DNA from 4 places in the Bacillus sp. KICET-3 genome. Region 2 is predicted to be linked to each of the others. Evidence: riboswitches for the same ligand, from Rfam matches in the RefSeq annotation. Region 2 holds a riboswitch; each other region holds the start of a gene.
The links. A riboswitch is a leader RNA that binds a small molecule or an ion and turns the genes downstream of it on or off. The one in region 2 is predicted to bind S-adenosylmethionine.
Positions count from the first base shown of each region.

Region 1: it holds a riboswitch for S-adenosylmethionine, as region 2 does, so the genes downstream of both, metN (methionine ABC transporter ATP-binding protein MetN) here and R5H20_RS05140 (methionine ABC transporter ATP-binding protein) in region 2, are expected to answer to the same signal.
Region 3: it holds a riboswitch for S-adenosylmethionine, as region 2 does, so the genes downstream of both, R5H20_RS17815 (MetQ/NlpA family ABC transporter substrate-binding protein) here and R5H20_RS05140 (methionine ABC transporter ATP-binding protein) in region 2, are expected to answer to the same signal.
Region 4: it holds a riboswitch for S-adenosylmethionine, as region 2 does, so the genes downstream of both, R5H20_RS11980 (M20 metallopeptidase family protein) here and R5H20_RS05140 (methionine ABC transporter ATP-binding protein) in region 2, are expected to answer to the same signal.

Region 1 is NZ_CP137345.1:3,746,733-3,754,168, forward strand. It holds gene R5H20_RS19215 (cation diffusion facilitator family transporter) at 1-896, opposite strand, end outside; gene R5H20_RS19220 (YuzK family famiily protein) at 1,075-1,221, opposite strand; gene R5H20_RS19225 (carboxymuconolactone decarboxylase family protein) at 1,404-1,787, opposite strand; gene metQ (methionine ABC transporter substrate-binding lipoprotein MetQ) at 1,877-2,707, opposite strand; gene R5H20_RS19235 (methionine ABC transporter permease) at 2,721-3,389, opposite strand; gene metN (methionine ABC transporter ATP-binding protein MetN) at 3,382-4,407, opposite strand; SAM riboswitch class I at 4,514-4,620, opposite strand; gene R5H20_RS19245 (SCP2 sterol-binding domain-containing protein) at 4,822-5,169, opposite strand; gene R5H20_RS19250 (thioredoxin family protein) at 5,288-5,596, opposite strand; gene R5H20_RS19255 (toprim domain-containing protein) at 5,626-5,967, opposite strand; gene R5H20_RS19260 (YusG family protein) at 6,042-6,278, opposite strand; gene gcvH (glycine cleavage system protein GcvH) at 6,334-6,717, opposite strand; gene R5H20_RS19270 (arsenate reductase family protein) at 6,778-7,134, opposite strand; gene R5H20_RS19275 (acyl-CoA dehydrogenase family protein) at 7,253-7,436, opposite strand, start outside.
Region 2 is NZ_CP137345.1:1,031,357-1,038,792, forward strand. It holds gene R5H20_RS05120 (ABC transporter ATP-binding protein) at 1-599, shown strand, start outside; gene R5H20_RS05125 (ABC transporter ATP-binding protein) at 630-1,565, shown strand; gene R5H20_RS05130 (ABC transporter permease) at 1,546-2,487, shown strand; gene cspB (cold shock-like protein CspB) at 2,594-2,794, opposite strand; SAM riboswitch class I at 3,126-3,241, shown strand; gene R5H20_RS05140 (methionine ABC transporter ATP-binding protein) at 3,339-4,343, shown strand; gene R5H20_RS05145 (methionine ABC transporter permease) at 4,345-4,995, shown strand; gene R5H20_RS05150 (MetQ/NlpA family ABC transporter substrate-binding protein) at 5,014-5,829, shown strand; gene R5H20_RS05155 (L-cystine transporter) at 5,960-7,345, shown strand; gene R5H20_RS05160 (hypothetical protein) at 7,389-7,436, opposite strand, start outside.
Region 3 is NZ_CP137345.1:3,500,157-3,507,592, reverse strand. It holds gene R5H20_RS17840 (hypothetical protein) at 1-663, shown strand, start outside; gene R5H20_RS17835 (ABC transporter ATP-binding protein) at 679-1,377, shown strand; gene R5H20_RS17830 (ABC transporter permease) at 1,367-2,698, shown strand; gene cyoE (heme o synthase) at 2,824-3,747, opposite strand; gene R5H20_RS17820 (TetR/AcrR family transcriptional regulator) at 3,873-4,490, shown strand; SAM riboswitch class I at 4,704-4,811, shown strand; gene R5H20_RS17815 (MetQ/NlpA family ABC transporter substrate-binding protein) at 4,868-5,689, shown strand; gene R5H20_RS17810 (MDR family MFS transporter) at 5,818-6,996, shown strand; gene R5H20_RS17805 (DUF4257 domain-containing protein) at 7,211-7,436, shown strand, end outside.
Region 4 is NZ_CP137345.1:2,346,970-2,354,405, forward strand. It holds gene R5H20_RS11955 (ABC transporter permease subunit) at 1-583, opposite strand, end outside; gene R5H20_RS11960 (aliphatic sulfonate ABC transporter substrate-binding protein) at 613-1,587, opposite strand; gene R5H20_RS11965 (VOC family protein) at 1,610-2,425, opposite strand; partial or broken gene R5H20_RS11970 (M20/M25/M40 family metallo-hydrolase) at 2,433-2,634, opposite strand; partial or broken gene R5H20_RS11975 (chitosanase) at 3,099-3,310, opposite strand; SAM riboswitch class I at 3,606-3,709, shown strand; gene R5H20_RS11980 (M20 metallopeptidase family protein) at 3,820-5,016, shown strand; partial or broken gene R5H20_RS11985 (UV damage repair protein UvrX) at 5,072-5,438, opposite strand; partial or broken gene R5H20_RS11990 (Tn3 family transposase) at 5,798-6,076, shown strand; gene R5H20_RS11995 (hypothetical protein) at 6,761-7,273, shown strand.

The DNA.
Region 1 (7,436 bases), 1.9 Mb from region 2:
TGACCTTCCCCTTCAATCTGAACTGTCACATGTTCCAGTCTGAATTCTTTCCTTAGATATTCTGATACTTGTTGCAGAATTCTATCCCTGTCACCATCCTCGCTGACAACCACATGGCAGCTTAAAGACGGAAAATCGGATGTGATCGACCAAATATGAAGATCATGAATATCTTTCACAGACGGAATTGAAAGAATCCCTTTTTTGAGTGTATCGGTGTCGATATGCTCCGGCTTTCCTTCCATTAATATATGAACCGATTCTTTTGTGACTCGAAAGCCGCTTACAAGTACGAGAAGAGCCGCGATGATGCTGGCAATCGGGTCGGCGATGTTCCAATTGAAGATCATCATCAAAAGGCCGGCGATGATCGCACCAACGGATCCGAGCAGATCTCCAAGCACATGCAGGAATGCGCTTCTCAAGTTTAAATTCCCGCTCATGTCCCCTTTCATCAAAATCCAGGCAGCCGCAATATTGACGGCCAGTCCGACAACGGCGATTCCCAGCATGCCGGCGCTTGCAACTTCAGGAGGGCTGAAAAAGCGATGATACGCTTCCCAAAAAATATAAATCGAGATCGCGAGCAATGTGATGCCGTTGATAAAAGCAGCCAATATCTCAAAACGCTTGTACCCATATGTTTTGCTGGTGTTTGCCTCCTTTCCTCCAAACGCAAGGGCAGCGAGGCTTAATCCAAGGGCAGCCGCATCACTGAGCATATGTCCGGCATCGGACAAAAGAGCGAGGCTGTTGGTCATCATTCCGCCGATGAATTCGATCACCATAAAGGCGAAAATCAGGCCGAAGCTGATGAACAATGCTTTTCTGTTGGCGTTGTGGCCATGATGATGGCTGTGCTTTCCATGACTGTGATGATTGTGTGAATGACTCATCATAAACTCCTCCTTTTCAACCCGGGAAGCTTCATTTTAATTATATATGATCATATGTTCATATATTGATTTTATCTCTTTCTATTTAGACGGTCAACCGTTTTCTTCAATCATTTTGCTTCAGGAAGCATGTTTTGGGAAGGAATGAGAAAGGACGGAATGATATCCGTCCCCCCCTTTAACCTGTCATCATCAGATCCAAGACGATTTCCTTGCTTTTTTTGTATTGCTCTTCACGCTTTTTCTCCACTTCAAGACGAACAGCATGGCTTCTCGTGTATTCGCCGTAGCCGATGCCGTGCGACCTGTGCATCGCTTTTTCCATTTCCGCCGTGAATTCAAGGTCAAGCTGGTCTCTGCTTGAACAAATAATGAATCATCCTTTCAGACTTTCCTACATGATACTCATCATATGCACAATATGGCAAAGTTGAATGTGCTGTCTATATACCCGGATATCTCTGAAAAGGCGGAGATTCACCAGCGAAGCCCCGGGGTGTCTGGGCATCAGTGCTTCATTTGCTTGAATTCTTCCATCGCCTGCAAAACGAGTGTCACCGACTGACTCATCGCCGCTCCTCCGCCAAATGCGGCGGTGACGCCGACAGCTTCCAGAATTTCTTCCTCTGTCGCTCCTCCGTCAAGGCACCCCTTGACATGGTAGATGATGCAATATTCATCCTGTGAGCTGATGCTGATGCCGAGAGCGATCAGCTGCTTTTCTTTTTCACTGAGTGCTCCTTTTTTAAAACATTCTTGTGTAAACTCATTGTATTTGGCGGCAATCCCGGGCATTTTTTCTGAAAAGATGCCGATTCCCGCTTTATACTCATGCAATGCCGATTCGATGATGCCTTCTGATTCCTGCTGGTTCACGTGCGCTTCCTCCATTTGTGTTAGATTTTTTCTTTATTATGGACAACTTTTTGCAAAATACGCGCCAAAAAAACCCCGGTTTTAAACAAACCGGGGTTTCATTTTTATTCTGTTACAGGAAGAACTGATCCTTCATATTTTTTGTCAATGAATTCTTTGATTTTATCTGAGTGCAATACTTCCATCAGCGCTTTGATTTTGGCAGAGTCTTCATCACCTTTGCGAACAGCGATAATGTTCGCGTAAGGATTGTCTTTAGGAGACTCAAGCTCGATGGAGTCCGTTTTCGGGTTCAGCTTGTTTTGGATCGCATAGTTCACATTGATGAACACGGCGTCAGCTTCATTGGCTTCATAAGCTTTTGCTGTCATTTCCGGCGTGATATTGTTTTCGATTTTCAGGTTTTTCTTGTTTTCCGTGATGTCTTTCACCGTCGCGTTGACTTTTTCTATACCGGATTTTAATTTGATCAGACCGGCATTTTCAAGCATTGTCAGCATGCGGCCCTGCTCAGCGGCGTTGTTGCTCATGATAATCTTCGCTCCCTCAGGAAGCTCTTTCAACGATTTATACTTTTTGGAGTAGATGCCGAATGGCTCAAGGTGAACCGCACCGACATTCGCAAGTTTGTAATCTTTGTTTTCTTTCATTTCCTGTTCAAGATACGGAACGTGCTGGAAGTAGTTTGCGTCAAGATCTTTGGACGCGAGCGCCTTGTTGATCAGCTTGTAGTCGGTAAATTTCTTGATTTGCAGGTCATAGCCTTTTTCCTTCAAAAGCGGTTTTGCCTGTTCAAGAATTTCCGCATGAGGTGTCGGCGTCGCTCCGACAGTGATGACTTTGCTGTCCTGATCGCCTTGGCTGCTTGAAGATCCGCAGGCGGCCAAAATGCCGGCAAAAATAATGAACAAAGCAGTTAATAAACCTTTTTTCATTTGGATAGCCTCCCTAACGTTTGTCTAATTTGTTTGTTATGAAATCTCCAATAAATTGGATGATAAATACGATGGCTAAAATAAAGATGGTTGCAATTACAATAATATCGGTGTTATTCATTTGAAACCCGTCGACATATGCAAGGTTGCCTAGTCCTCCGGAACCGATCGCGCCTGCCATAGCTGTTGAACCGATAAGCGCGATCGCCGTGACCGTGATGCCTGAAATAAGAGCGGGCATTGATTCCGGCAGAAGAACTTTGAAAATGATTGTCGACGTTTTCGCCCCCATTGATTTCGCCGCTTCGATCACGCCTTTATCGACTTCCCGCAAAGCGATTTCCACTAGCCGGGCATAAAACGGAGCTGAGGCGACAATCAATGCCGGCAAAGCTGCGTTCGGCCCCAAAATGGTTCCCATTATTATTTTTGTAAAGCTGAGCAAAATGATAATTAATATAATAAACGGGATGGACCGGAATACATTGACGACCGCTGCAATCACGGCGTTTACCGCCTTGTTTTGCCATATATTTCCCTTGGATGTTAAGTACAGCAGCAAACCGAGAATAATCCCGATGATAAACGCAAACAAAAGCGATATCCCTGTCATATAAACCGTTTCGTATGTCGCATTCCACAGGTTCTCCATATTCACATTAGGAAACCATTTTTCAAACATTTGTGATCACCTCTGCTTCTACCTGACGGCTCTTGATGAACTCGACCACTCTGCTGACTTCGCCCGCATCCCCGTCCACATGAATGAATAGGGAGCCGTATGCGCCGTCTTGAGTCTGCGAAATTTTCCCTTGAAGAATATTGACTTCAACATCAAATTTCCGGATGATCTGGGTGATAAGCGGCGATTCGGCGGCTTCGCCGACAAATGTAAGCTGAATCGTCTGACCGGTTTTCGTTTCCTCAAGGAAGTGTTTCAAGGTTTCCTTTGTCTCTTCCGGTTCTGTCACCTGCTGGACAAAGCGTTTTGTCATGTCTTCCTTCGGCTTCCTGAACACGTTCAGTACATCGCCTTCTTCAACAACCCTTCCGTTCTCCATGACCGCCACTCTGTGGCAGATTTTCCTGATGACGTGCATTTCATGGGTGATCATGACGATCGTCAGCCCCAATCTTTCGTTGATATCAGACAGAAGACCCAGGATCGAGTCAGTCGTCTGCGGATCAAGCGCAGATGTCGCTTCATCACAAAGGAGTACTTTCGGATTGTTGGCGAGCGCTCTTGCAATGCCCACACGCTGCTTCTGGCCTCCGCTCAGCTGGGAAGGATAAGCATTTTCCTTTCCTTCAAGACCGACGAGCTTAATCAGTTCATCAACCCGTTTTAAGCGTTTTTCTTTTTTCACGCCGGCAATTTCCAGCGGAAACGCGATATTGTCGCGGACCGTTCTCGACCATAAAAGGTTGAAATGCTGAAAGATCATGCTGATTTCCTGCCGCGCTTCCCTCAGCTTCTTCCCTTTAATTTGGCTGATCGTTCTGCCCGCTACCTCAACGGTTCCGGATGTCGGCTTTTCCAGTCCGTTCAAGAGGCGGATCAAGGAGCTTTTTCCGGCTCCGCTATATCCAATAATTCCGAAGATTTCACCTTTTTTGATTGCAAGGGTGACATCTTGGACAGCATTGACATCTCCATGCTTTGACCGATAAACCTTTGAAACATGCTGAAGATTTATCAAAGTCATCACCTGCTTTCTTGCTCTATTCTTCGAGGTCCAATCATATTGATGAAAAAAAGCCTTTCTGCACACATGAGCAGAAAGGCTTTTGAAAAGCTCGGCCTTTCTCTCATCTTTCAAAGCATACGCTTCGCGTGAATTGGCACCATTTCAACGACTGTTGATGGTTGCCGGGTTTCATAGGGCACTTCCCTCCACCTCTCTTGATAAGAGAATCATATATTTTATTTTTGATAATGATGATCGGAATTCTTCAAGTAGGATATCATGTGGAAAAATAGTTGTCAACTATTTTTCGTGAGACAAATGTCCTACCAGCTTCTGTATCTAAAAAACCAAAAAGAGGCGGGCTCCGCCAGCCCGCCGTCCAGATCATACGGAGTGAAATATGTCAATTTTTCAACATCTGAATGTTTATGAATGAAGGTCGCTGTTTTTGAAGAACCCGTCTGTCAGCCATAAAATCGCTTCAAGCTTCAATAAAGCCCTGAAAGAGCCTTTGACTTTGACACTGCCGCGCTGAACGAGCTGCTGTAATGAAATGTCCCCGTGAAGAAGGTCAATAATCTCGCTTTGCTCTCCAAAAAAAGTCAAATGAGCTTTTTCAACAGGCGAAGATTTTTCCATTTCCCCCTGCTCATTAATCATTAATGTGAAAGCTTCTTTTTCTCCTTGAAAGGTGATCAGCAAAGCTGTTGTGGATAATAGAGGTTTTAAAAAAGGAGCCCGATCCTCTCTTTCTACCAATCCTATTTTCTCCAACTGTATAACCTCCCGTCAATTGGTCATACATACAGATTCTCTGTATACAGCGGGAGTCCTTTATGATTTGCTCGACAAGTTTGAAGGTTATTTCCCGAGAAATATGTCAAAAACGCCCTTAATCAACAGCATTTTGTTTAATCGTATCATATAAGTAAGAAACAGAATGAAAAGCGTATTCTTTTTTGACGATGCGGCCATTTTTGTAAACAATAAAGCATGGCACGCTTTCAATTTGATTCTCTTTGGCGAATGTCGGGGAATAATTGAGATTATTTTTATAGAAAGGGACATCCGGAAGCATTTCATCAACGACTTCCAGCATTCTGCCTGCTAGCTGGCAGGTTCCGCAGAATGGAGTATATAAATACAAAAGACATGTTTGCCGGCCAAGCTGTTTTAGATCTCGTTCCTCAAATTCCTGCATAAGTTGAACCGCACCTCAATACTTTCTTATCATAAAAATTTTGCGTTTACCCGGATATCGGCCCGGAAAAGGATCTCTGCTACGTGATGATAAGGTGCAGCAGCGACTTCCTTGTAAACCTTGTCAATGTATAAATGGGACGCTTCTGGCAATTCCCTTTTCAGCTGCCTGCGCAGCTTTTCGCCGGAATCATCGGCATCAACCAAAATATAGACGTCTTGATCATACAGAGTTTCGGCAAACTCATCGAGTTTGGATAGACTGATCGTTCCATTTGTGCAGATGATGTCAAGGGGCTCTTCGATGACATGCTTTACTTTCAGCTTATCGGATTTCCCTTCAACGATTATTACTTTTCCATTTATTGGCACTTAGATCACCTTTTGAGAGAAAAATAGATTCATTTCAAAAAAAAGGCAGTGAACACTTTCACCGCCTGAGCCGATTAACACCAGCCTTGATGATCATCACAATCCACATATTTTGCGTCCGGTTTCTTTACAGTATCAGCCATTTTGTAAAATTTTTGATTCTGGAATGAGTATCCGGACTTTAAATCGTATTGATCCATGCCGGTCATGCGGCCGATCGGTTCATTCTCATGATACAGCTGCATGCCGCCATTTTCAAAACGGCCTTGAACATGTTCTGTTATATCGATTTTCTCTTTTCCCAGCGTCAATTGGACACCCCCCTTATCTCCTAGAGTATCCAAATGACGGGTGATTATCCTAAAATCAGTCTTCTTTAATCATTTCGTCATACTGTTCTGCTGTCATCAGGCTGTCAATTTCTGAAGCGTCAGCAGGTTCAACGACAATCATCCATGCCTTTTCATATGGAGATTCATTTACAAATTCCGGGTTATCATCTAAATCTTCGTTCACTTCAACAACTTTCCCGTTGATCGGAGCATATAATTCGGATACGGTTTTTACAGACTCGACGCTTCCAAAAGGCTCGTCCGCTTTAATTTCGTCTCCTACTTCAGGAAGCTCGACAAAGACGATGTCTCCAAGCTCGGATTGAGCGAAATCGGTAATCCCGATTCTCACTTTGTCCCCTTCTGTTTTGACCCATTCATGCTCTTCGGAATAACGCAGTTCTTTTGGTGTGCTCATGCTAACCCCTCCATATATTGTTTTCATTCTCTTACATTGAAGATATCACATTTTCATGCATTATAACCAGTATGTCTTAAATTCATCTTCTTTAAAACCGACCGTTACCTTCTTGCCGTCAGTCGTAATCGGGCGCTTGATCAGCATTCCGTCCGAAGCCAGCAGTTCGAGCTGTTCCTCCTCTGACATCCCCTGAAGCTTATCCTTTAAGCCAAGCTCGCGGTACTTCTGCCCGCTTGTGTTAAAGAATTTTTTTAATTCAAGTCCGCTTTTTTCATAGAGCTCCTTCAGCTTTTCCTTGCTGGGCGGCTGTTCGGCGATATGTATCCCGTTTACCTCTTTGCCGTGGTCTTCAAGCCATTTTTTCGCTTTTCGGCACGTCCCGCATTTCGGGTACCAATAAAAGTCTAAAGCCATATATTCACCCCTCTCGGTTAATCGAGGCTATTTTAACACAGATCGTTTTAAAAACCTAAAACGTTGCTTTATTCTAAAAGCACTGCAAAGCCCCGCTCGATGGGCGGGGCTTATGGCTTTACACGATGAATTTCTCCGCTTGAAAGACTTCCTTGGCGGCCCGGCGTTTTTTCTCAATGACATTGACAGGTGTAAAGCGGGTCAATTTGCGTAGAGCGGAAAGCATCATCCGCAGCGAATCGCCGGATTCCATCGCAATCAAGGATTCTTTTGCATGACTTTCAATCTCTTGAAAGGCTTCC
Region 2 (7,436 bases):
GACCGAACGGCAGCGGCAAATCAACAATCTTAAAGCTGATCACAGGCCTCTCTTTTCCGGATTCGGGAACGGTGTTGATCGATGGCAAGCCGGCGGCGCGGAACTTGACGGGAAGCATCGCCTATTTAACAGAGCTCGATATGTTTTATGATCCTTTCCGTGTAAAGGATATGATCGATTTTTATGGAAGCCAGTTTGCCGATTTTCAGCGGGATAAGGCTTTTTACCTTCTACAAGAAATGAAAATCGATGAGGATAAAATAATCGGAAAGCTTTCCAAAGGAAACAGGGGCAGGCTGAAGCTGGCGCTGACATTAGCGCGTGATGCACCGGTTCTGCTCCTTGACGAACCCCTTTCAGGCCTTGATCCAATGGTCAGGGAATCGATTGTAAAGAGCCTTCTCACATACCTGGAGCTTGAAAAGCAGACGGTTATCATTGCCACGCACGAGATTCAGGAAATCGAACAGATTTTGGATGAGGTGATCGTCGTCTTCAACGGACGGATTGAGGAAAAAAAGGATGTCGAAGAACTTCGTGAAGAATCCGGATTGTCGCTTTTACAATGGCTTAAACAGTTTATCGAAGAAAAATCATAATTCATCTTCAAATGGCGGGAGGAGAAGTGTGTGGAAACACTGCTGCAATTAAAAAACGTCTCAAAAACAATCAGAGGAAAGAAAATTATCGATGGATTGAGTTTTGACGTGCGCGCCGGGGAGATCTTCGGCTTTTTAGGGCCGAACGGCGCCGGCAAAACGACAACGATCAGGATGATTGTCGGCCATATGAGCATCTCCGCCGGGGAGATCGCCGTGTGCGGAGTAAGCGTAAAAGACCATTTTGAACAGGCTGCCGGCCATCTCGGAGCGATCGTTGAAAATCCTGAACTGTATAAATTTTTAACGGGATATCAAAACCTTCAGCAATACGCGCGCATGACAAAAGGCGTGACAAAAAAGAAAATTGACGAAATCGTCGAGTTAGTCGGACTGAAGAACAGAATCCACGATAAGGTCAAAACATACTCTTTAGGTATGAGGCAAAGGCTCGGTCTCGCCCAAAGCCTTCTGCACGATCCGAAGCTCTTGATCCTTGATGAGCCCACAAACGGTCTTGATCCGGCCGGTATTCGGGAGATTCGTGATTATTTGCGGAAGCTGGCAAGGGAAAAAGGTATGGCGGTCATCGTTTCAAGCCACCTGCTTTCAGAAATGGAGCTGATGTGCGACAGAATCGGGATCATTCAAAACGGCAAACTGCGCGACATTCAGCAAGTACATGTCCCTGCCGCCGATGAGGAAAAACGCTATTATATTCAAGCTGACGATACTGAATCCCTGATACGGCAGGCCGCGGCTTTCGGGGATATGAAAATTGAAAAAGCGGAAAACGGCATTGAGCTCAGCCTCCGGAAAGACGATGTGCCTGATTTTATTAAACATTTAACCGACAGCGGGGCCCGCTTATATGAAGTAAAAGCCGTTAACAAATCATTGGAAGACAGATTCCTGGAAATCACCGCAGATAAGGGGGAGGCTCAGCATGTTCAATCTCATCGTTAATGAATGGATCAAGATTTTCAACCGAAAAGGAACATACTTCATGATCGGGATATTGCTGCTATCTGTGATCGGATTGGGCATTCTGACAAAGACGATCGGAGAGACAGATCAAAACGCAGACTGGAAAAAGGAACTGGCGCAGGAAAATGCGGATATGAAGGAACAGCTTAAAGGAGTCAGCAATCCGGCTCTTGAAAAAAGCTACGAAAGATCGACCGCGATTAATGAGTATCGAATCAAGCATGATTTGCCGGAAGATGGAAAGTATTCGGCACTGTCGTTCATCAGCGATGCCAGTGATGTGATCTCCTTCGCCGGACTGTTTGTGATTACGGTGGCGGCGGGAATCGTTGCGAATGAATTCAGCTGGGGAACGGTGAAGCTGCTTGTCATCCGGCCGATCAGCCGCTTTAAAATTCTGCTCGCAAAATATGTAACAGTCCTGCTGTTTGCATTGGCTTTGCTTTTCATATTGTTTGCAAGCGCGGGCATTACAGGTCTTGCTTTGTTCGGAGCGGGTGATGGCAGCCAGGTACACTTGGTGTATGCCAACGGAAGCGTTCAAGAAAAAAGTCTTTTATTGCACCTGGCCGGCAGCTATTTGCTGAATTCAATCTCGCTCTTGATGATGTCGACCATGGCCTTTATGATTTCAGCGGTTTTCAGAAACAGTTCACTTGCTGTAGGCATTTCGATTTTCCTTTTAGCTGTGGGCGGTACGGTAACAAATCTTCTCGCAGTAAAATTTGACTGGGTGAAATACATCTTATTTGCCAACACAGATCTCACCCAATACTTTGACGGAGTTCCGCTTGTTTCAGGAATGACGCTGGGATTCTCGATCGCGGTGCTGGCTGTCTATTTTATCGTTTTTCAAGTGCTCGCCTTCGGTGTATTCACAAAGAGAGACATCGCTTCATAAGCCGCAAAAAAGCCTCACGCCTGTTTTCCGGGCATGAGGCTTTTTTAAAATAAAAGACTGCTGACATTCAGTCAGCAGTCCCGTATGAAGATCAGCGGTTCACAGCTTACGCTTTTGTTACGTTAGCAGCTTGCGGTCCGCGGTTTCCTTCAACGATTTCGAAAGATACAGATTGGCCTTCTTCCAAAGTTTTGAAGCCTTCGCCTTGAATAGCAGAGAAATGAACGAATACATCGTCTTGTCCTTCAACTTCGATGAATCCGAAACCTTTTTCAGAGTTGAACCATTTTACTTTACCTTCTAGCATGAAATTTCCTCCTAAAGCGATAACGCTTAAATTCACTATTCTTGCTCTAAAACAAACTTCCAAGACGAAAACTCTTACAAAACTTTCTTCTTAAAGATAGTTCGAACAAAAATAATTACCTTTACTTTACCAGTGTTTAAGCGAAATTACAACTGTTAAACGCAATTTTTTTGAAAAAATATGCGGCGGCAGATTTTTCTTAAAACAGCAGGCGTTCATACCGGTAAAAGTTTTGATTCGGGCTGTGCTATCTTCCTGAAATTTTTAAATATTCAATTGACAACACCTCAAAGAAGCTGTAAAGTTAGGTAAAACTTCATACACAACATACTTCTTATTCAGAGAGGCGGAGGGAATTGGCCCTATGAAGCCTCGGCAGCGGGTTCTGTGCGAAACAGAATACTGTGCCAACTCCAACAAGCCGATATTAGGCTTGGAAGATAAGAAGAGCGGATGCACTCTATTTTACCTGAGTCTAAAGGCTTCTTCTTATTTTCAAAAGAGGAAGCCTTTTTTGTTATTCAAAAACAGCGGAGGGATGACCATGATTACATTTCAGGGAGTTGAAAAGGTCTATGACAGAGGCGGAGAGAAAATCCGGGCGCTGAATGGCATAGACCTTCATGTTAATAAAGGAGACATATACGGTGTGATCGGATTTAGCGGAGCGGGCAAAAGCACGCTGATCCGCTGCGTTAATTTTCTGGAAAAACCGACGGCGGGAAAGGTTTTGGTAGGCGGTCAGGATTTAACGTCCTTGTCGAAAAGCGAAATACGTTCTGTGAAACGGAAAATCGGAATGGTTTTTCAGCATTTTAATCTTTTAAATTCGAAAACGATTTTTGCGAATGTGGCAGCGCCGCTGGCGCTCGTGAAAACGCCGAAAGCCGAAATCAAACAAAAGGTGACAGAGCTGCTTCGGTTTGTCGGTCTCGAGGACAAAGCCGGCGCCTATCCGGATCAGCTTTCAGGAGGGCAGAAACAGCGGGTCGGCATCGCACGGGCACTAGCGACAAATCCGGAGGTTCTGCTTTGTGATGAAGCGACCTCTGCGCTTGATCCGCAAACGACGAGCGACATTCTCAAGCTGTTAAAGCGCGTCAATGAACAATACAACATCACGATTCTGTTAATCACCCATGAAATGAATGTCGCAAGGGAAATTTGCGACAAAGTCGCGGTGATTGAAAAAGGAAAAATCATTGAATCAGGCAGCGTATTTGACGTTTTTTCCGCTCCGAAAACGGAAACGGCCAAAAATTTTATCCGTTCGGCCATTGATCATGAGATTCCCGAGTCGATCCAAAAATTAAATAAAAAGCATCTCTATCAATTTCAATTTGTCGGGGAATCATCAGAAAGGCCGTTGCTTTCCCAAGTATCAAAGCGTTTCGATGTTGATGTTAATATTCTACACGGAACGATAACGGAGCTGCAGGGAATTCCTTTTGGAAGCATGACGGTCGAACTGCAGGGGGAGGACGGTGAAATCAGGCGGGCGCTCGATTTCGTCGCAACAGAAAACATTCGAGTCAAGGAGGTTAATTGACATGCTTGTTACATATGGCCAAATCATCGACGCGCTGGTCGAAACGATTCAAATGACGATTTTCTCGCTTCTGTTTTCAAGCATTATCGGTATTCCGCTCGGGATTCTCCTCGTTGTGACAAGAAAGGGGCATCTCCTCGAAAATACAGCGGTTTTTACGGTGATTAATGTCATCATCAATATTTTCCGATCTGTTCCGTTTATCATCTTAATGGTCGCTTTGATTCCGATTACGCGGCTGATTGTGGGAACTTCGATCGGGACATGGGCGGCGGTTGTTCCGCTTACGTTTTATGCCGGACCGTATATCGCAAGGCTTGTCGAAAATTCGCTGCTTGAAGTGGAGCCGGGGGTGATTGAAGCTGCCGAAGCAATGGGAGCGACGCCGCGGCAGATCATTTTCCGGTTTTTGATTCCGGAAGCACTTGGTTCTTTAGTGTTAAGCTTTACAGTTGCGACTGTAGGCTTGGTCGGGGCTTCAGCGATGGCAGGAGCAATAGGCGCCGGCGGGCTTGGGGATTTGGCGATTACATACGGCTACCAGAGATTTGATACCATGACGATGATCGTGACGGTGGCGATACTTGTCATTGTTGTTCAAGGATTGCAGTCATCAGGGAATGTGCTGTCCAAAAAATTAAGAAGACGATAAAAAGAGAGGTATGCAGCTATGAAAAAATTTGCTTTTATTACGATTTTTCTTTTCATTATAAGTGTGTTTGCCGGATGCTCAAATTCGGAAAGCGGAACCATTAAAATCGGTGTCAGCGGGACGGATACAAGGGTATGGGATTATGTGAAGAAAAAAGCCGAAAAGGAAGGCTTGAAAATTGAAATCGTCAAATATTCGGACTATGTTCAGCCGAATATGGCCTTGGCAAGCGGAGACATTGACGCAAACGCCTTTCAGACGATATCCTATTTCAATTCATTTAAAAAAGAGCGCAATCTTGATTTATCACCGGTCGGGACGACAATCATCGCGCCGATGGGCATTTATTCGGATCATTACAAATCGGTTAAGGACATTCCAGACGGCGCAAAAATCGCAGTTCCGAGTGAAGCGACAAACATGGGAAGAGCGCTTCTTCTCCTGCAGCAGGCCGGTTTGCTGCAATTGAAAGACGGCTTTGACGGCAATGGTACGCTTGATGCGATCAAGAAAAATCCCAAGAAGCTTGAGATCACGACAGTAGCCGCAGAACAGACGCCGCGGGCGCTTCCCGATGTTGCTGCCTCTGTCATCAATAACGGAATCGCGGTCGATGCCGGGCTGAATCCGGTCAAAGATTCGATTGAGCTTGAAGACGAAACAGCTACGCCGTACATCAATATCATCGCCGCCAGAACAGAAGACCGGAACAGCGAAGATTTACAAAAGATTGTCAAATTGTATCAGTCTGACGATACTGCCGAATTTATCAAAAAAGAATTCAAAGGAGCTCAGCTTCCAACGTTTGTTCCGCTTAAAGAAATCGGGGAATAACAACTTTTCGCCGTGCTCCGATCATACGATTGTAAAGAATGGTGAATATCGTTAATTCCTACTTGACCAATAAGCTTTATTATACTATAGTTTTCTAATGTAAAAAAATTCTGGGGGTGCTTTTGTTATTATGGCATTTTTCGTTATTATAAATATTCTCGTCATGCTTGGCCTGATGGCGCTCCTTTATATGATGCAAAAAAAACATGTTTCGTTTTCCAAGAGAGTGTTTACCGCTCTGGGGCTCGGAATTGTCTTTGGGTTTGCTTTGCATTTTATATATGGTTCGTCTTCAGAAACGCTGACTCAGACATCAGATTGGTACAACATTGCCGGCAGCGGCTATGTCAAGTTTTTGCAGATGGTTGTTATGCCGCTTGTTTTCATCTCGATTTTAGGGGCTTTTACAAAACTTAAATTGACAAATAACATCGGGAAAATCAGCGGCCTTATCATCGGCATTCTGATTGCAACGACTGCTGTCGCCGCGGCGGTGGGAATTGCATCAGCGCTTTCTTTTGATCTCAAGGCCGTCCATGTTGACCAGGGCAGTGCAGAAACTTCGAGAGGCGCTGAATTGGAACAAAAATCGCAGGCGATGGAAGCCAAAACGCTTCCTCAGCAGATTGTCGAGCTGCTACCGGGAAATCCATTCTTAGACTTTACGGGGGCAAGACCGACATCAACGATCGCGGTCGTTATTTTCGCCGCAATTCTGGGGATGGCATACCTTGGCGTCAAGAAAAAACAGCCTGAGCAAGCAGAGCTCTTTAAAAAAATGGTTGATGCCGTCTATGCGATCGTCATGCGTGTTGTGACACTGATTTTGAGGCTGACACCTTACGGGGTATTGGCGATTATGACAAATACGATCGCCACAAGCGATCTCGACAGCATCGTCAAGCTCGGGAAATTTGTACTCGCGTCTTATGTGGCGCTGATCGTGATGTTCATCATTCATTTGCTGCTGATTACAATCAGCGGACTGAATCCTGTGACATACTTGAAAAAAGCATTGCCGGTGCTCATTTTTGCGTTCACTTCAAGATCAAGCGCAGGCGCTTTGCCTTTGAACATTAAAACGCAAAGAAGCCTCGGTGTTCCTGAAGGAATCGCAAACTTTGCCGGTTCATTCGGCCTGTCGATCGGCCAAAACGGCTGTGCAGGGATATATCCCGCGATGCTTGCGATCATGATCGCGCCGACGATTGGCCAAAATCCGCTTGATCCGTCATTCCTCATCACCGTGATTGCCGTTGTTGCCATCAGCTCTTTCGGTGTAGCAGGCGTCGGCGGCGGTGCTACATTTGCGGCGCTTCTCGTCTTATCGGCTTTAAATATGCCGGTTGCGCTTGCAGGATTGCTGATTTCAGTCGAACCGCTCATCGATATGGGGCGTACGGCACTTAATGTCAGCGGCAGCATGACGTCCGGCCTTGTCACAAGTAAGGTGACAAAGGAGCTTGAAACAGACACGTATCATGACCGCACAAATATTATCGAAGCTGAAATCTAAAAAAGGACCCGCACCGCTTGTTTAAGCGTGTGCGGGTTTTTTGCTAATATGTGCGGTTTGTTTGGCTCCACGGCTGCTCGTCATGAAATGG
Region 3 (7,436 bases), 2.1 Mb from region 2:
AAATTTTGGATGGGCGGAACGGTTTTAGTAGGCGCCCAGCTGCTTGGCTACCTGTTGTCAAAACTGTTGATCATCCTTCTCAAGCCCGGCAGCGTCGAGTTTTTCGACCACTTTATGATTGGTTCAATGATCATCAGTTTGATGGCGTATTCTCTTGTCATGGCCGCAGGAGCGCTGACAGGCAATCTGTTTGCGCAGCTTTTAACATCTTTTACGGTTACGATTTTGCCTTTTTTAATTGTGGTTATACCTGCTCTAAATCTCAGAGTCATTATAGGAAGGGAGCTGTTTTGGGATCAATTGCCAATTATTGATTCTCAAATTTTTCAGTATATGATTCCGATTATTTATGTCAATCCGGTGTGGGTCACGGATTCAAAATATATTTTGCTGATTCCGGCTGCTATGGGCATTTTGTTTTATGTTATCGGATATATCAGCTTTGTGAAACATCCGAGCGAGCGAAGCGGCAGCTTTTTCTTATGGAAACAGCTTGATCGGCCGATTCACATATTTGTCATTATCGCCAGTATTCTCTCATTTGGATATTTTGGATACGGCGCCAGCGAGTCAATGATAGGATATGTGCTCGGCATGATTCTGGGCGCGGTAATCGGCTTTTTCATCAGCTATTTTGCCATTTATAAAAAAATGAAGCATTAGTAAAGGAGAGAGAACATGATCGACATTCAACATATTCACCATTCATTCAAAATCGGAAAAAAGGGGAGGGAAAATGAAATCAAGGTATTGAAGGATGTCTCACTTACCGTCGAGAAAGGGGAAATCGCCTGCATCGTCGGGCGGAGCGGCTCGGGGAAATCGACGCTGTTAAATTTGATTTCCGGCTATATCGCGCCGACGAAAGGAAAGATCGTTATCGGCGGTACGGATGTGACGGGATTCAGCGAAAAGGAGTGGGCGAAATTCCGGCTTGAGAATTTCGGCTTTATCTTTCAAAGCTTTCAGCTGATTCCGAGCTTGACGACATTTGAAAATATTGAGCTGCCCCTGACATTAAAAGGCGTCCATCCGTCAGAGCGGAAACAAAAAGTCACAGAAATGCTGCACAGGGTCGGTCTTGAAAACCACGCCGGCCATTTTCCGAACGAGCTTTCCGGCGGACAGCAGCAGCGGGTCAGCATCGCGCGGGCGCTGATTTTAAACCCGTCGATCATTTTGGCGGACGAGCCGACAGGAAGTCTTGACTCTGAAACAGAGCAGGAAATCCTTGAATTCATCAAGCAGCTCAACAGAGAAAGAGGCATCACGTTTATCATCATCACCCACGATGATGAGGTGGCGTCCATCGCAGATACGAAATTCCATTTATTTGACGGCGTTTTGGAGAAAGGGGAAGAGACTGTTGAAGTTTAAGGACCAGTTGAAATTTATTAGAAGAAATATGAAGAAAAACCGCCTTCGGGTGTTTATGACGATACTTGCCACTACAGTAGCCTGCGCGTTTTTAATCGTGCTCGCCTCCGTCGGCTTCGGGCTGCAAAAGTCGATGACCGATCAGCTGATGAGAGAGCAGATTGTCACGAAAATCGATGTCATGGGCAAGGATGGGCAAGGCGACAAGCCTGTTCAGAAGAAAGACTTACAAGAATTTGAGAAACGCGGCGATGTAGCAGCCGTTATCGAACGTACAAAAGTGATGGTGCCTGTAGAAGCCAAGTTTGGCAATCGGACCAATGGGCAAATTGGTTATATTACACTTACTGATATGGCTGCAGAGCAGAAAGCAAACATTAAATTGGACCGCGGCCGCGTGGCGAAATCGCCGAATGAAATCGTCGTCGGCTATCATTTTGGCAATCAGCTGTGGACGAAAAAAGAAGCGAAAGACTTTGAGAAGCAGCAAGAAAACAATCCAGATGATGTAAAACAACCTAAAGGATATGAAAAAGACATTCTCGGTAAGACGATAGAATTAAAGATTGCAAAGTTAGATGAAAAGACAGGAGAAAAAGGTAAGGAAAAAACGTATGACTTTAAGATTGTCGGGGTAATGGAAAAACCTTCTTATGATTGGGTGAGGGATTCCAGCGTCTATGTCAGCAATGACATGCAAAAAGGGATTACCGATTTTCTGAAAGCGGATAAAGACAGCGGTGATATAGAAAAAGAACTGACAGTCTATGCGGACAACTTTGAACATGTCGATCAGCTTACGAAAGATTTGGAAGACAAAGGCTTCTACGTCGATTCAGTGACCAAAAGACTTGACAGCATCAATCTGTTTTTTACGGCTTTTAAAATCGGACTGATTTTCGTCGGGGTGATTGCCATATTGATTTCTGCGATCGGCATTTTCAACACGATGACAATGGCCGTCACGGAGCGGACCCAGGAGATCGGAATCATGAAAGCGATCGGCGCAAGCCCGAACGTCATCCGCAAAATGTTTTTAATGGAAAGCGCCTATATCGGCTTTATCGGATCTGTAGTCGGCATCATCATTTCATACGGCGTCAGCTTTTTGGTGAACAAGATTCTCCCGGTTATTTTGTCATCCGTTTCCCAAGGGGAAGGAACCGCACAGGAGTTCAGCATCACGTTCTCCTATATTCCGGTGAGCCTTGTCATCATCGCGAGCGTTATCAGTATGGGAGTAGCGATTCTGTCAGGCTTGAATCCGGCCGTCAAAGCGACGAGAACGAACGTGCTGACAGCATTAAGAAGAGAGCTGTAGTTTGAAAGCCGGCGGATTGCCGGCTTTTTATTTTTTTAAAAAACTGACTATATAAATTCATTTTTTGTAAACACGGGTATTGGCGTTTTGATGAATGGGGAAGAAATTGTTGCAGCCTTTTACCATTATAAATCAATTTCTTCCAAAAAAATGCCCGTTAGAGAATAGGCAATTACCGTTGAAAAGAAGACAGTCATATGAAACAGGGAATAAATAAACATTAATTTTGCCCATTTCTCCGATTCCATCTTTTTGTAACCAAAAATGCTTAAAATAATCCACAGAACATTTAAAAGAAGTGCTGATAACATAAGACCATGGCTTAATGGCCCGAGAAGAAAACTTGTTGCGGTTAAAACAATTAAATAAATATTGGTTTGTATATATGTCCTTTTAACGCCTTTGACAACGGGAAGCATTGGAACCTTAGCAGCTTTATATTCATCGTGTTTACGAATGGCGATTGAATAAAAATGCGGCATTTGCCAAATAACCGCAATCATAAATAAACCGAGAACAGCAGGATGTGTAATGTCTGGATGAATAGCCGACCAACCAATTAAAAGCGGCATTGCTCCAGAGATGCTTCCCACTTCTGTATTATAGATTGTTCTTCTCTTGCTCCACATCGTATATGGGACAATATAAAAAAATAAACCTAAAAACCCTAGAAATGCTGCAAGAGGAGTTGTTAATAAAAGACATGACATTCCGGTTGCTGCCATGGAGATCCCGAGCCATAATACTGTTTTAGGTTTTATTTCTCCTGTTACAGTAGGTCTTTTTTTGGTTCTCTCCATGATACAGTCGATATCCCGGTCATATAAGTTATTAAAAGCGCCTGCCGCTCCCATTACTAATATTGAGCCAATTAGAGCAAAGGTTATTTCCGAAAGTTTCTCAACAGGGCCGATTTTGTATGTATATAATGACAAAGTTAGTCCGGCAAACATCGGGATCAAATTTGACTTAATAATCCCTGATTTAATAGTTTGAGCCAAAATGGTTGATAAAGCCCTTTTCTGTGTAAGGTTTTTTTCTGTCTGCATTGCGCCCCCTCTTCCCCTTTTTGATCGTCATTCAATTGCAGTTTTTATACTGGTTGGAATTTAAATACTATATGGTATATTAATTCTGCGTGGTATGCTTGTCAAGTGAAAAAGGAGGAAGACAAATGGTCAGAAGAAGATTAACCCAAGAGGAGCGAAAAAAAGAAACACGGAAGCTGCTTTTAGAAGCAGCGGTAGAAATCTTTGCCCAAATGGGCTTTTACGGAGCCACTGTTGACAAAATTGCAGAACATGCTGGATTTAGCAAGGGTGCGTTCTATGCTCATTTTCATTCCAAAGAAGAGCTATTTCTTACCATTTTGGAACAACAAATGGAAGCGCATGTGGACAATATTCGCAACGTAATTAAGCAACATCAATCGCTTTCACATTTTATCGAAACAATAGATAAATATTTCCTTTCAGTCGCTCAGAAAAATCGAACATTGAGCATGCTTAATATGGAATTTCTTCTTTATGCGATGCGTGAAGAATCTGTGCGTCATAAATGGTCCGGCATGATAACTGAATCTGTAAAACAAATATCAAAAGCTATTAATGAATTGATGTTAAGTGAGAATTACGAATCTGATCTATCAACGGACGAAATAGCATGGACCATTCTTTCGTTAGAAAATGGCATGGCGATATTCTATTATATAAATCAAGATCTTATGCCTCTAAATTTATATGGGAAATCATTGCGGAATATGTTACTGCCCCATATTAAGGAAGAGAATTAAAAAAACGAAAAAAACCTTACATAAGATGCCGGAATTTGAGCGGTTTTTTAAAAGAGATAAGCTATTCAATCACTTTTCGGAGTATGCTTTTAATCCTTACAGCGCTGTGACGTTGAAAAGCAACAAGCAAAAGCTGAAGAGAAAAAGCAAAAAACTTCTTGCAAATCTTAATATTCATACGTAAAATAAAAGGAATTCAAAAATCAAATAGGTAGCTTATGAAGAGAGATGGAGGGACTGGCCCTGTGAAATCTCAGCAACCTGCATATATGCAAGGTGCTAAATCCAGCAGAATGTCAGACGCATTCTGAAAGATAAGTGAGGAACTCTTTCAGATGGGCTGAAAGAGTTTTTTTTATGTTAAGGGGGAGAACGGAATGAAGAAATGGACAAAGCTATGGTCTTCACTTGTATTGGCGGGAATGATCGGACTTCTGGCCGCATGCGGAAACAGCGCGGCAAATGGAGGCAAGACGATCAAAATCGGCGCCACCGCAGGGCCGTACTACGATATGGTCACAAAGGCGATCAAGCCTGAGCTCGAGAAAAAAGGCTATCAAGTGGAAGCGATTGAGTTTACGGACTATGTACAGCCGAACACGGCGTTAAGCGAAGGCGACCTTGACGCCAATCTGTTTCAGCATGAAGTTTTTATGAAAGCTTACAATAAAGAAAACAACAAAAATCTGGCGGCGCTGATTTCAGTGCCGACCGCGCCGATGGGACTCTATTCTTCCAAGTACAAACATCTGCAAGACATCAAGCCGGGTGCGGAAGTGGCGATTCCAAATGATCCGGCCAATGCGGCCAGAGCGTTTTTAACCTTAAAGGATCAAGGGCTGATTCAACTGAAAGACGGCATCGATACATTAAAGGCGTCTGAACGCGATATCACGGACAATCCGAAAAAGCTGACATTTAAACAGCTTGAATCCGCCAATTTGCCAAGGGCGGTGGAGGATCTTGACATCGCAGCCGTGCCGGGCAATTTCGCACTTTCCGCCAATATGAAATTGCAGGATGCCCTGGCGCTGGAAAACATGCCTGACCGCTATCGCAACCAAGTCGTTGTGGACGGAAAAAACAAGGATAAACAATTCGCCAAAGATTTAAAAGAAGCGGTCGAATCCAAGGCTTTCGAAGAAACGATCGACAAAGAATTTGCCGGGTTTGGAAAGCCGAAATGGATGACTGAATAACCGAATGCGAAATCCCCTTTTCTAAAAAGGGGATTTTTTATGCCAAAACCGAAAATCAATCAATTGAAAAAAACGGCCAAAACGAATAGAATCTAGAAGGAATGAAAATGAGAAAGAAGGAACAAACAATGCCGCGTACTCTATGGCTGCTGGTCATCGGGATGTTTATCAATGTAACGGGGGCTTCTTTTTTGTGGCCGCTGAACACCATCTATATTCATCAGCATTTGGGCAAATCCTTAACTGCAGCCGGGTTTGTGCTGATGCTGAACTCCGGCGCAAATGTCATCGGAAATTTGTGCGGCGGTTTTCTGTTCGATAAAATCGGCGGGTTTAAATCGGTTATTCTCGGAATTGTCATTACGTTTGCCAGTCTTTCGGGCCTAGTGTTTTTTCATGACTGGTTCGCTTATATTGTCCTGCTGGCAATCGCTGGCTTCGGATCAGGGGTTGTGTTTCCGGCGTGTTATGCAATGGCCGGATCGGTTTGGCCTGAGGGCGGAAGAAAGGCTTTTAATGCCGTATATGTAGCGCAAAATGCCGGAGTTGCGGTCGGCTCTGCGCTGGGAGGAATCGTCGCATCCTTTTCCTTTGCCTACGTCTTTTTCGCCAATGCGATGCTTTACGCCGTTTTTTTCGCAATCGCGTTTTTCGGTTTCAGACACATCCGCACAGAACCCGCAGTGCAGTCAACTGTTTTAGACCATGCTGCCGCAGGAAGCGGAAAATCAAGATTTTCAGCTCTTATGCTTGTATGTACGGGCTATCTTCTCGGATGGGTCGCTTATTCCCAATGGTCTTCAACAATCGCTTCACATACCCAGGAGCTTGGCATATCCCTCGGCAAGTACAGCCTGCTGTGGACTGTAAACGGCGCCCTCATCGTGTTGGGACAGCCTGTCATCGGCTTATTTGTGAAACGGTTCGCCAAATCTCTAAAAAAACAAATCGTTATCGGTTTTGTCATCTTTATATTCGCTTACGGCATTCTCTTCGCCGCCGAATCGTTCCAGGCGTTCCTTGGAGCGATGATTGTGCTGACGCTCGGGGAAATGCTTGTCTGGCCGGCTGTTCCGACCATTGCCAACCGCCTCGCTCCGCGGGGGAAAGAGGGATTTTACCAAGGATTTGTCAACAGTATGGCAACAGGCGGCAGGATGATCGGGCCTCTGTTTGGCGGAATGCTTGTTGATGCCTTCAGCATGCAGGTATTGTTGGCCGTGCTGATCGTTTTATTGCTGGTCAGCATTGGAACAGCGTTTTTATATGAACGAAAAGAAAAGCAGCTCTCCGTTCACCAGGACTGATATAGAAAAAATAGGTAAATGTAATTATGTGAAAATGAATCGAAGGAATCAAGATTATCATTGCGTTCTTCACATATAATGGAAGAAACAAGCTTTTTTTCTTCAGAGACAGAACACATTTTCTGTGGTAGTATCGAAAATCATCGCAAAGGGTCTAGGGGGGCTGCTTGATGGCCTGAAGTCGCTTGACTAAACTAAGGGCTTTAGGAAGGTGATGAAGATGCTGCATCAAGTGTTGGTTGCTTGTTTGATTGGAGGGATTATGGGGGTTCTCGGGCACATTAAAAAAAGAGGCCGCCTTGAGAAACCCAGAACAACGAAACGATTTATCTATCTTGGCTTTTTTGAAGATATCCTTGTCGGCATGGTCGCCTCTATTTTGCTTGTTTTATCTGCGGAACCTGACTCCGGAATTCAGCTCGTGATTTTATCCATTATCG
Region 4 (7,436 bases), 1.3 Mb from region 2:
CAATTAAAGTTAACCACATGACACCAAGGGCATATCTTAAGCCTAACAAAATCGAAGGAAGTGCTCCTGGGAAAAGAATATGTTTAAATAAATTCCAACCTTTTAGATTATACATTTTCCCCATTTCGATGAAGCTCGGATCAACAGTTCGAATGCCATGATAAGTGTTAATATATACGGGAAATAAAACCCCTAATATAACAAGAAAGATTTTTGCGCTTTCATCAATACCTAACCACACAATTACAAGAGGTAATAAAGCCAAGTGAGGAATATTTCTTATCATTTGTATTGTTGTATCTGTTAAACGAAACGATAGATTGGAAAGTCCATTTAATATTCCAAGAATAAAACCAATTAATCCGCCAATTAACATACCAATCGCAGCACGTGAGAGACTGGCCAGCACATGTTGCAACAATTCACCGGAAACTGTTAAATTCCATCCGCTCATTAACACTGTTACTGGAGAAGGAAACAATGATGCCGAGACAAGCTCTAGTGAGGAGACTATCTCCCAAATGATCAATAGTATAATTGGAATAATCCAAGGTATGGACTTGTTTAACCAAGTTTGTGTCATTTGTTTCATTCCTTTTTAGCAATTTTTAATTATTGGATAGGCATATCTTTGGATACATCAAGTTTTTTAGGAATTAACCCAATTTCAAAATACTTGTCAGCTTGCTTTTGTTGAGCATCTATTATTTCTTGTGTAATTGGAGTTGCTCCATAAGTACGACGTTCAACCGCTTTGGCAATAATCTTCTCATTAATGCCTAATGCTTTGGATAACAATGCTGTAACTTCATCCTTATTTTCATTTGCCCATTGATCAGATTTATCTATCGCGTCTATTATCGTTTTAACAAGATCCGGGTGATTTTTTGAGAAATCGGGGGTAGCATAATAGAATGTACGGTTTGGATAGCCATAATCCTTATTCTCTGTAAATGTAATGGTGTCAAGTTCTGTTTCTATACCAGCAAAAAAAGGATCATAGGAAGCAAGAGCATCTACTTCTTTTGTTTCAAAAAGAGAACGGCCTTGTGCAGCATCTTCTGGATATACCCATTGAACATCATCAGCTGATAAACCAACTGATTCAAGTGCAAGAACTGTTAAGTAATGGTGGTTTCCGCCTTTTAAAACGCCTATTTTCTTGCCCTTTAATTGTTCAATGGATGTAATCCCTGAATCTTTCAAAACCATTAAACCAACACCTTCAGGATTTGGAGCATCTGCCCCAGCATAAACAAGAGGTTTACCAGATGCTTGGGCAAAAATCCCTGATCCATCAGCAGCGTGACCAAAATCAATAGACTTAGAATAGATTCCTTCTAATAATGTGCCCCCGTGTGTGAAAAGTTTCCATTCTACTTTGTAACCGTCTTTCTCTAACGCTTCTTCTAAAAATCCACTTTCCTTTAGGATATTTAATGTATTTCCTTTTTGATAACCAATTTTTATGACTTTTGTATCTTTACTATCTGAACTTGTTTTTGATGATCCGCAACCAGTGATTATAAGTAATGCTGACATTAATAGAACAAATCCTAGGACTAATTTTGATTTTTTTATAATCATTGATATACATTCCCCTTTTTACTTATTTTTTTGAAAATCTATATATAGAACCCATTACTTGAAAATCTCCTTCATGATCTGAATCTGTAAATTCAACTAAAAATGGCTTTTCTCCTCGATTTTTTAGAGTTTGTGAAACTATCCCGTCTCCAATTGGACTGTAAAATACTATATCCCCACCGTCTAGTTTTAATCGTTGACCGTTGGCGTTTAACGATTCATCAACAAATGGTTCTTCAGTTTTTAAGTTTAAATAGTTGGACCACTTTTCAATTGCACCCTTGAAATCTGGGACTGCAAATGCAACTGATGATAACGAAATGTTCCCTTTTGGATGCTCAGCGATAACAGATCGATTTATTAAATTCTGTTTACGATCATCATCTTTTTCGCCCCATTCTATAAAAAATGGTAATTCAAGCTTTTCACCGGATTTCCCAACATGTAGCAGCTCCCAACTAACAATGCTGCCATCAGGTCTTCTTCTACTGAATGGGGAAGGACCATATACTTCTAAGCCTAAACTTCGAAAACGCTCTGCCTCGGCCTCTAAATCAGTTGATCGAAGAGCTATTCTTGATAAGCCTTCCACAAAATTTTCATTTTGAAATGTCTTCCTTAAGCTGTATTTAATATCAGCAGCTGACTCTACTAATTGTGGATCATACACACCAATCAATTCTATGTAGCTTAAATCGAAATAACTAAGGGAGTTATACGTACCAAGGTATTCATGTTTGCCTCCTTCTACTGCGTATAGCCCCAATTTGTTGTATTCTTCAATCGCTTTTAATGGACTGTTTACAAAATGTACGAGATGATCAAATCGAAATCCCATAATCATTCTCCTCTCCGTCATCGCTCAATACTTTTGCTACTCCTAGTAAGCTTGATGTATTATGACCATTATGGCCACAAGCGTGCATTACCCCTTCGATTGTGGATTTATAGGACACTTTTTTCATCTTGAATCGGCAATGCATCAAAATCTGCTCGAAATGCGATAGTTTTCCCTGGCTTGACACTTTCAATGATGCCAATTACACCATTTCTTCATAACGATTTTGAAGTTCTTTTATAGAAATCAATTTCCAACTCTTCCACCAACCTATCTTTAGTGTTTATAACCATATTTAATAAACAAAAAAGGATGCAGAAATGAATGAAATAATCAATCATTTCTGCATCCTTTGGTTGACCAATCAGATGTCTCTTAATTTAGAACTTTCACAATGTTTATTAATAATTGATATTAAACCAACTAAACCCATTAATCAAGTAGGTTTAATGATTTTTTTAATTTTATAGGGGTAGCTCCAGCGATGCTATTTTACGCCAAGAATAAATGGCTGCAGTAAAAAACACTTACTTGCTCAGATCGGTTCATGCACCTTAACCCCCGCCAAAATAACATGGCGGGGGGTTATTTTAACAGGTCAGGCCATACGGGACAGCAGTGTATTCTGGCTGCAAGAGCCAAAGGGTGCAGCCGGTTTCGTTCCCCTCGCTGCCTACTTGATGGCGAAATCACCGTATTCTTTTGATTGAACATGTATCGGTCCGTTTAGATTGTAGTTGTTCGACTTGAGATAGAGCGAAACACATCCACACGGGCAACCGATTCTCTCCACACATCTCGGGTGTCGGGATCCGCCGGATTCATCAGGTCATCATAGCGTACGTCCAAGAATTTATTTAGCCATTTCTTCTCATCTAGATTGTTCTATATGCCTTATCGCTCCATCCCACGTTATATTTTTTCTCCCATCGTTTTGATGATTTCCGTCTGATCAGAAAATACTCATTTTGCATCATTATCCCAAATGGGAAACTTTGTATAATTTTCCTGAAGTATATGTTAACATACAGTAAAATCCGGTCAAGTCATTTTTAAAAATTTTCTATCAAGTACAATTATTTCTGTTGAATTTTTTAGCTACAGCAGTTTCTGAGGGCACTCTAAGTTAAAAAATAGGATTGACACCCAGAACTTTTCGGTCTATCCTTACAACTAATATTTCTTATCAAGATTGGTGGAGGGAATGGCCCTGCGAAGCCAAAGCAACAGGCTGCAAGCCGCAGTACTGTGCTAATTCCAGGTGTTTGTCACCGAAGATAAGAAGAGCGGAAGCTTAAAAAAGGCCCTCTTCTATTCGGAAGGGGTCTTTTTTAAAGGTAAAATCCGACTAATTACATTGGAAATGTCAAGATTATTACACAGGAGGCTACATGATGGAGACCATGAAGCAGACACTTGCAGAGGTACATGCAGAATTGGAAAGTGATTTCGCAGAAGTCGTCGAATGGCGGCGATATCTGCATCAGCATCCTGAATTAAGTTTTCAGGAGACGAAAACCGCCCGTTTCATCGCCGATAAGCTGCGCAGCTTCGGCTACGAAGATATCCAGACAGAAATCGGCGGGTATGGCATCGTCGCATCGCTGTCAGGGAAAGAGGCAGGACCTACGATTGCCCTCAGAGCTGATTTCGATGCCCTGCCGATAGAGGATGAGAAAGAAACACCCTATCGATCCAAAACACCTGGCGTGATGCACGCTTGCGGACATGACGGCCATACTGCTGCTTTGCTGGGGACTGCCAAAGCATTGATCAAGCATAAAGACAGCCTGAAAGGCAAAGTTGTCTTCCTGTTCCAGCCTGCTGAGGAAGTACCGCCCGGCGGTGCCAAGGCAATGATTGAAGATGGCGCACTTGACGGTGTCGATTATGTTTATGGTGCTCATCTTAACTCTGCTGCCCCTGTCGGGAAGATCGGCGTTGGTGAAGGAGTCAAAATGGCCGCAGTGGATAAATTTGCGATCACCATCCAAGGAAAAGGCGGTCATGGCGCAGCACCACAAGAGGCTGTCGATCCAATCGTCATCGGCAGTGATATCGTAAGTGCTTTGCAGAAAATTGTCAGCCGAAGAGTCAGCCCGCTGGAATCAGCAGTGGTGACTTTGGGTGTCTTCCAGTCAGGTAACGCATTCAATGTCATACCGGATACCGCCAAACTGGAAGGCACAGTCCGGACATTCAATGCCGACATCCGCAAGCAGGTCAGACAGCAAATAGAAGCCATCGTTTCTGGAATCACGAGCGGTTTCGATGCGACTTATTCTATCGATTACCTGCACGGCTATCCTGCGCTTTATAACCATCCAAAGGAAACTGCTTTTTTGCAGCGGCTATTCTCTGAACAATTCGGTGAAGAACAGTTAATAGAACTTGAAACCGGGATGGGAGCAGAGGATTTCGCTTATTACTTGCAGGAAAAACCCGGCAGCTTTTTTAAAGTCGGCTGCCGCAATGAGGATACAGCCACACACTATCCGCATCATCATCCAAAATTCGACATCGATGAGCGGGCATTGCTCATCACGGAGAAAGCATTCACGAAAATCGTATTCTCGCTATTGGGAAGCTAAAGAGGAAATGTCTTGAAGAAGAAAATTGCACTTATATTATTCGGCTTAGCGGCCACTATCGCAGCATTCTCCTTTCTATGCTTGGTGGTCCGCCGACAAGCTTTGATCGCAGACGGGCGGTTCCGGCGTTTGTATAAGAAACGGCTCGTAAAAGTGCCGATGAGCCATACCGTTCCCTTATACCGTCCATAACGTACCCGAGGATCCGCTTTTTTCTTGATTGGGGCGAAATAGATCGAGCTGGATCTGGTTATCATCCTGAATATTGGAAAGAGAAACGGAAATTTTTCGAACTGTTTTTCCTTCATAAAAGTGGTCAAATAATGTAAGGCATATGTGATAAAGATCAAGCGTGATATTTGAAGGGGCTTCAATTCCCCACCGAGCTCATCACGGCTGTATTCAATCCCGAGGCTTACAGCAGCCGTCTGTTCCTTTACTTCACCAGCCGGATGCAAAACTATAAGAGCTGGATATTTCCCGTTATCATCCATTTCATTTGGCAAATGAAGATTCCCAGACATATTCAAATTGTGCTTTTTAAATAGTACTTGTTTTTTCATATTGTTCTCCCCCATTTAATATCTTTAACTTAAGTCATCTTCCTTCGCAAACATCACTTGCCCTTTGTTAAATCGATCCTGGTAAGATTATTCCTCAATGTTAAACCATGGACCTGAAGCTTGAATGACAGTCCAAAGTTTTTCTGGAAGCTCAAGCTCGCTTACTTTTGACTTCTTAAGTGCTGTCTGAATTTCTACTTCTTTTCCATTCTGTACCTTTCTTCGGAAAACATGGGGAATTAAGAGAACGTGCTTTACAGGATCAGCTGCAGCGAGCAAGTGCATTAAGCATACTGATTAATGCCATTAGTGTTTGGAATGCCGTTTATCTATCCAAGGCTACGGATTTACTCCGAAGCAAAGGAACCTTACGGAAGGATTTATTAAAACACGTGTCTCCATTGGGTTGGGAGCATATCAACTTCCTTGGTGAATATCGCTTTGACCCAAAAGGGGCTACCACCTTAGAAACATTGCGGCCATTAAGTCAAGAATAGTAATCAGGCCGGTTACACGCTTAACGTGGTTAAAACCGGCTCTTTTTTGTATTCGGATTTCTTAACGTTGTAAATCCGCGTTTTGTTGGAGTGACCCCGTCCAGATCATCGGGAAGGCGTCCGTTTTTTCATGGCCATGTGTCGTAGGCTGCGGCGGCCGACAGCTGGAGATGAACAGAAGCCGGACACGACCGAAAGGCGGGCGGTATTCCTGTGCAGAAAAGAATAAAAAGGCAGACTCTTGGAAAAAGAGTCTGCCTTTTTATTGCATGTTAGGCGGATACTCCACCTTCAGCAACGTTAAGGGAGGTCTTATTTTTATATCATTCCTATTTTATTAACGTCCTCTTTTAAGTCACTGAAAAAATAGATTGTTTGGATCATGTTGAAAAACAATTGTGATTTTGTCCTGGCAGAAGTAAAGTGCACTATTCATTTTATTAAATAAGCCCCGATTGTTCTATATGCCTTATCACTCTACCCCATGTTATATTCTTTCTCCCCCCCGTTTTGATGATTTTCGTCTGATCAGAAAATACCCATTTCGCATCATTATTCTAAATTTGAAAATTTGTATACTTATCCCCAAGGAAAGGGGGAGATGGATCCGGAAACGATAAACAAGTTGTCTGTTGTTTGCCTATTGATTTAACACTCATTTAAAAATCTCGAGGAGGAAATGGATTGAAGAAAAAGATAATCGCGCCCATCACCGCTATGATGATCGCTTCTTCCTGTCTGCCGGTTTTTGCCCATGCTAAAGAAAAAGAGGCTGACCGCACTGTTTCATCTGCACCGAACGTTAAAGAAACAATGAGTCTTAAACAATTTAAGCCAAGCGCTGCTGCTGTTAATTTCAACGTGAATTTTGACGTCCTCGGCATAGCAAATTCAATTCGAGATGCGGTTGTGCAAAATGCGAATCGAAGCGGTTTTGTCAAAAACATGATGGAATCTACCTTTTACGCTGCGGGACAGCGTTATAATGTCATGGTATTTAATTTAAGCCAGGAATACGAAGATCACTTCAATGGAGTCAAATTCTATGGATCCGCCGTTCTGAACGGAGTGGTGTACGGCATCTGGGTGTTTGAAAGCGGAGAATTCACCAACAAAGGCGACGGCGGCTGGGATAACTGGGCTTTCAGAGGCTGGTTTAACAGAGATGGGAAACATGTCACATTTTATAAGCCGTAAAACGCCAAAGAGGTGTGCATTCTTATCAACTGCACACCTTTTCTTATTTTGTTGAAAGCAATTTTAAGGCGTTCTCTTTTCCGCTCAGAAGTCGCCGTACCGCGGACGGTCACCTAAAGGATCTTCGGCGGCTCTCCCCCGCCATCGGTGTGAAAACGCCAGG